One region of the Marinomonas sp. A3A genome, then DNA from elsewhere that is predicted to be linked to it. Evidence: predicted binding sites of a transcription regulator. Region 1 holds the regulator's gene; the other holds the start of a gene.
What was found. Region 1 encodes FNR, which switches genes on or off when oxygen is low (the NO sensors DNR and NnrR bind a similar motif). Its sites were predicted from a motif close to TTGATNTANATCAA; they were not measured.

Region 1 (3,402 bases):
AGAAAAGTTAGAGCTAAACAAGCTCCAAAAACGCCTTCGCAGATTAACAGGCCAAGCTATTGCTGACTTCAATATGATTGAAGAAGGCGATAAAGTAATGGTGTGTTTATCTGGAGGAAAAGACTCTTACACTATGCTTGAGATTTTGCGAAATCTTCAGGCTAGCGCACCTATAAAATTCAGTATCGTTGCTGTGAATTTAGATCAAAAGCAACCTGGTTTCCCCGAGCATATTTTACCTGCTTATCTGGAAGAGCTAGGAGTGGATTTTCACATTTTAGAGCGCGACACTTACAGTATCGTAAAGGAAATTGTGCCAGAGGGTAAAACTACTTGTGGTTTATGCTCTCGTTTGCGCCGTGGCTCCTTGTACGGTTTTGCTGAGGAAATTGGAGCGACTAAAATTGCACTTGGCCATCACAGAGATGATATTCTGGAAACATTATTCTTGAATATGTTTTTTGGTGGTAAATTAAAGTCTATGCCGCCAAAGTTATTAAGCGATGATGGAAAACACATTGTTATCCGTCCTTTGGCTTACTGCAAAGAAGAAGACATTGAATCCTTCGCGGTAATGAAGGAATATCCTATCATTCCTTGCAACTTGTGTGGCTCTCAAGAAAACCTACAAAGACAGGTCGTAAAAGACATGTTGCAAAAGTGGGAAAAAGAATTTCCGGGTAGAACAGAAACCATGTTCTCTGCTATACAAAATGTTGTTCCATCACATTTGGCAGACACAAAGTTATTCGACTTCAAGGGGTTGAAGCAGTCACCTGAGGCATTTGACCGATTAAATATTATTTCACTATAGGGTAATAGAAATGAACCTAACACATAAAGCACTATTGTTAACCGCCGGCATTTTAGGATCTTCTATCGTAAATGCGTCATCCGCTGGAGTTAGTTTAACAAACGACACAGTGAAAGGTAATATCAACTTAAATATGGGGGCTTTCGGCGTAAATGGCGGAATTACTCATAATGATGATGAAAATACCTCAACTGGACATATTGGTGTAACGGTAGAGGATTCAGACACAAGTGGCCCACTTCAAGCAGGGATTGGTATTCGACTATACGCTATTGATGCAGATTCAGAGAAGAATGATGACCTATCTGTTGCACTTGCTTTAGGTGGCTGGTATCGGTACACCTTACCTGAAGCAAATCGTGTGAGTATCTATGGCTCTGTGTATTACTCGCCGGAAGTACTGGCTATTTCAAATCTTGACCACATGTACACTTACGAATTCCGTGCTGAATATATGACAATGCGTAACGCTCGTGCATTCATTAGTTATGGTAAAACAGTGACTGTATTTGAAGACGATTCTCGTAAAGAAATCGATAAAGGTCTTTCTGTTGGCGCAACAGTAGATTTTTAATAGCAGTAAATTATTTACGCTTAATAATAAAAAAGGTGGCTGAGGCCACCTTTTTTATTATTCGTTCAATTCTTACTCGCCATCATAAGCGCAAAGGCTAAAAACAGGTATATCACTGTCTCTTAGTTTTTGGCTTCCACCCAAATCTGGCAAATCTATAATAGCAGCGACTTCTTTGATATTTGCGCCTTGACTAGTCAATAACTTGATTGCAGCAAATAGGGTGCCGCCAGTCGCAATCAGATCATCAAACAACAATACTTCATCGCCCGCTTTTACAGCTCCCTCTTGGATTTCTAATTCTGCTTCACCATATTCCAGCGCATATTTTTGTGAAATAGTCTTTCCTGGAAGCTTACCTTTTTTACGCACTAAGATAAGAGGCTTTTGAAGTTCATAAGCCAGAACCGCTGCAATCAAAAAACCACGGGCATCGATACAGGCTATATGAGTGATATCCGTTGCGATATAGCGATGTACATAGGCATCAACGACCATTCTCATACCTTTAGGGTCACTGAAAATAGGGGTGATATCTCGGAAGCTAATACCTTGTTTTGGCCAGTCTTCTATTGTTTGTATTAGTGATTTAACGTAAAAATCGTCGTAAAGCATTCCAGTTGAGCCTCATTATATCAATCAAATATTGGCGATTTTACCACAATCACTCGCAACCCCCACGAGTTTTTGCATTTCGGGGAAGTCAACAATCTCAATTTCTTTCCCATCAACATGTATTAGTTCATTTTTTTGAAAACGTGTAATGACACGACTAACTGTTTCAACTGCTAATCCAAGGTAGTTACCAATCTCCCCGCGAGACATGGAAAGGCGAAAAGAACTAGCGGAATAGCCACGTTTTTTAAATCGATTAGATAGGTTTAATAAGAAAGATGCCACTTTCTCATCGGCATTTTTTTTCCCCAACAAAACCATCATCTGTTGATCATCGGATATTTTTCGACTCATCACCTTAAATATTTGATGTTTCAAAGAAGGAATCTGTGAAGATAACTCTTCAAGGTGACTAAATGGAATCTCACACACTGTAGTGGTTTCCAGTGCCTTTGCAGAAACCGGATAGACATTTGAATCAATCCCGCTTAAACCGACCAATTCACTAGGACAATAAAAACCTGTGATTTGCTCTTCGCCAACTGATGTGATGTTGAATGTTTTTAAAGTACCAGAGCGAACAGCGTAAACAGAATCAAATGTATCGCCTTGGCGAAACAAAAACTCACCTTTTTTAAGTGGCTTTTTGCGCTCAATAATCTGATCTAATCTATTAATATCTTCATCAGCCAATGCAATTGGGAGACAAAGAGCACTTAGGCTACAATTTTGACACTGCGAAGTAAGGGTGCTGTTGAATCGTGACTGTGTGTGTGTCATTGACATGTAAATCTCCCTGATCTCGATCTATATAACTTTTGAGTATTTTATGGCGCCATTAAGGTATTTATCAAAGACCATACAAATACAGCGAATTAGTAATCTACCGCGTTCTGTTACTTTAATAGTGGTCTGCATTCCACTACAGTCAATATCTAACATACCATCTTTTACCATGGGAGTTAGCCTTTCCATCTCTTCAGAAAAGTACTCAAAGAAATCAATATTGTATTTCTTTTCAATAACAACAACATTCAGCTCAAATTGAGAAATTAATGTCATTATCACTTGATGACGGATTCTATCATCCAGATCACTAATATAACCTTTAGCGATTGCCAATTGGCCTTTCTCAATACTACTCCTATAAATTGATAAGTCTGTATGGTTCTGAATATAAACACCATTTAAATCGCTAATAGCGGAAACGCCAAAAGCAACCAAATCGGTACCAGCATGCGTTGTATAACCCTGAAAGTTGCGCTGTAGCTGACCTTGCTTTTGAGCAATCGCTAGGCTATCTGTTGGTTTTGCAAAGTGATCCATGCCTATATATTCATAACCAGCAGAGATTAAATATTCTGTACTCATCCTCAATAGCTCAAGCTTCATGCTTGAT
Region 2 (3,402 bases), 1.9 Mb from region 1:
ACGTACATAAAGATGGCAAAGCCTAAGACAAGGAAGTAGAAAAGAGCCAAATCCATCATTTATCTCCTTGTTCTATTGTTGGTTGATATTTTGCTTTCGGTTCTGTCGATTGTTGTTCTTGAGTAGTTAGTGACTTCACCCAAGCCAATGCGTAGCCCGGCGCTTTCATACCAATCAGTTGCTGCTCTAGTGTTTCCATTGATGGCGGTCCTTTCTTAATCAGCTTACGCATGAAGTAGAGATAAACACCGATTAGCAGACTGTAAATGATGACAAACATGGTTAAGGTAAAGAGCACGCGTTCCGCTGGAAGTGGCGATACTATCTCGGATGTTCTAACAAGGTTGTAGACAATCCAAGGCTGACGGCCAATTTCGACCACATACCAACCTGCCAGCACCGCAATGACTCCCATCGGCGTAAAGAAGGTCACCAAGGAGAGGAAGGCTTTGTTTTCATACAAGCGGCCTTTACGGCGTAACAAGAGTGCTAGTGCCGCGATACCCATCATGCCAAACCCAATACCAACCATGACACGGAAAGACCAAAATACTAACGGTACATTCGGTCTGTCTTCAGGTGGTACGGCTTTCAAACCTTGCACCGCGCCATCCCACGAGTGTGTCAGGATCAAGCTACCAAGGTTTGGAATACCGACTGCATAATCATTCGACTCGGTTTTCATGTTAGGCATAGCGAATAACAATAACGGAACGTTTTCTTCTTCCGCTGGCCAAATTCCTTCCATCGCCGCCAATTTGGTCGGCTGATGTTCTTTTACGTTCAAACCGTGCATATCGCCGATCCATGCTTGTAGTGGAGTGAGTACCAAGGCAAACCACATGCACATGGATAGGCCTTTTTTCGCAAAAGGAATGTTTTTCTTTTTCAACAAGTAATAAGCGCTGATACCAGCCACCACGAAAGTCGCGGTAATTAATGACGCAACCACCATGTGAGTGAGGCGATAGGGCATTGATGGATTGAAGATGACAGCCATCCAACTTTCGACTTCAAACTTGCCATCGATAATTTTGTAGCCAGTTGGCGTTTGCATCCAAGAGTTCGCCACAATGATCCAAAACGCTGAAATCCAAGTACCTACCATAACAGTGAGCGTTGCGAAGAAATGTAGTTTGCGACCAACACGTTGCCACCCGAATAACATGACGCCAAGGAAACCGGCTTCCATGAAGAAAGCGGTCAGTACTTCATAGGCCATCAGCGGCCCAAGTACCGCGCCGGTAATCTCCGAGAATTTGGAGAAGTTGGTGCCAAATTCATAGGACAAAACGATGCCAGAAACCACCCCCATACCGAAGGTTATCGCAAAAGGTTTGATCCAGAATTTAGCCAATTGGAGGTAATAAGGATTATGTGTTTTTAGCCACATGCCTTCCCAAATGGCGATCAGTGTCGCCAAACCAATGGTGATACTGGGGAAAATAATGTGAAAGCTCACAGTAAAAGCAAACTGTATGCGAGATAAGATGGCAACGTCGAGGTCCATAATGGCTCCCTTGGGTATCAATAAGCGTTAAGAGATATATAGATAAGGTTAGGCGTTTCTCTTAACTCTTAGCGTACGCATTTGCTGCAAGGCCAGAGGTAATAGGGCTAAACCTACAATGCTAAAAAGTGCGATGATTTCAGTCATTAAAAAGCCAGTATTCATGATGCTTGTCCTATAAGTTGATAATAGTTTGATATGGATCAAAGATTGTTTTTAGTAGAGCAAAGGACAGGCCAACTATTAATGGAATTTATATCTTTGATTTTAAAGGGAAAATTTATATCTTTGCTTGCGGTGTAAAAAAGGTTTACGATTTTCTCACTTTTAGGTGTAAACGAGGTTTACGATTTTGACGCTTTCGTTGATGTTTGAAGTTGCTATGCTGGTGACCAGTGTGTGCGGCGTATTGGTAGCTGTTTGGTTGTTGTGGCGAGCGCGAAAGCAAAGTGATCTGCAAGCCTTGGCAGGTTTTGCCATTATGATGGCGATTTGGTGCTTTGGACATGTGGTTTTGTTCCAAGGCTACGAGCAAATTGGCATTCATATTATTCTGGCCAACCCGTTGATGCCGACCTTCTTCTTGCACTTTGCGATTCGTTTTGTGAACTCTGGCTCGGTTAAAGAGCCGATGCTAGAACGCTTATATCAAGTGGTGCCTTGGTTTTATCTGACCAGTTTTGCTGTGGTATTACAAAGCTGGTGGATCGGCGCTGGAGATGCGATTAGTACGCTCGACACGCGTTCCTTTTTTATCTTTACCGAGGCGGGGACATGGAATCTCGCCTATACGGTGTTGATCGGCATCTTGGCTCATGGGGTGTTGTTGTTTGGTTGGTATCGACATTCTGGTAACAAGAAACGCTCCATTCTCGCCATGTTTGGCGTTGGCGCTTGGGGCCTGTTGTTAGCGACCAGTTTTGTGTTTCCTTCTTTTGGCATTAGCTGGTTTCCTTACCCTATGTTGCTGCTGCCAACTTATTTGCTGTTGCTGGTCTACGCGGTGGTGCGTTATCAAATATTATCGGTGAATGCGTTCGCCAATCGGGCCTTGCTTTGGGTTGCCATGATGCTGGTAATTCTCTGTGTCATCGCGGTGATCAGTGTGGTGTCTGGACGCATAGGTTTACAGGCGTTAGCGAATGTTCCCAGTTGGCAGCTTTGGTTGTATTCCCTATTTATCTTGGTTGTCGCGGCTGTCATTTATCAGCCTTTGAGTCGTTTGGTTTCTCGGCTTATTTATCCTGGCGCTTTATTAAATGAAGCTGTGTTGGATACTTGGTCAACCCAGCTTAAAGAAGCGCAAGATTGGCCGCAATTGATCGCTATTGGTGAGCGTTTACTTTCTCTACAGATAAGGCGTAGTGTGGCAATTCAGCTGCAACGTTCTGCTTATCCCGTTAAGGAGCAGAATGATGCCTTGGCAATTCGAGTGTCTCGGTCAGATTCTGATTGGCACTTTGTATTAATCGGTTGGGAAGATGCCAGCCCTGGCATGCGTTTGACGGCGGAAGTGTTTGCATCCTTGTTTTCGACCAGTTGTGGTTTGCTTGAAAGGTCGCTGGCCTTGGCTGCGGCAGAACGAAAACGCATGGACGAACAGCATCTGGTTGAGTTGGGCAGTTTGTCAGCAGCAATGGCCCACGAGCTACGCAATCCACTTAATATAATTTCAATGGCGGCCTATGACGCGCCAGCCGAAACGCGTCAGCATATTCAGACTCAGCTTAAACGCGCCGATCGTTTGGTGAGTGATATGTTGGTGTATTCCGGTGGCTTGACGTTGCAAATTGTTGCCACGCCATTACGGTCGTTATTAGCAAGTATTCTGGCGCAGGCTCAGCTAGAAGGTGTGGCGGTTGAGCTAGATATAAATGAAACAATAGAGCTGG

Region 2: a site for FNR is predicted at 1,704-1,717, ahead of CYL31_RS19735 (cytochrome ubiquinol oxidase subunit I). Genes of this name have one in related genera too.

What each region holds. Positions count from the first base shown of each region.
Region 1 covers NZ_CP025532.1:2,304,481-2,307,882, forward strand. Annotated here, with positions in the region: gene ttcA (tRNA 2-thiocytidine(32) synthetase TtcA) at 1-814, shown strand, start outside; gene CYL31_RS10710 (YfaZ family outer membrane protein) at 825-1,388, shown strand; gene CYL31_RS10715 (adenine phosphoribosyltransferase) at 1,461-2,003, opposite strand; gene fnr (fumarate/nitrate reduction transcriptional regulator Fnr) at 2,028-2,789, opposite strand; gene hemN (oxygen-independent coproporphyrinogen III oxidase) at 2,811-3,402, opposite strand, start outside.
Region 2 covers NZ_CP025532.1:4,214,840-4,218,241, reverse strand. Annotated here, with positions in the region: gene cydB (cytochrome d ubiquinol oxidase subunit II) at 1-59, opposite strand, end outside; gene CYL31_RS19735 (cytochrome ubiquinol oxidase subunit I) at 56-1,510, opposite strand; gene CYL31_RS19730 (sensor histidine kinase) at 1,863-3,402, shown strand, end outside.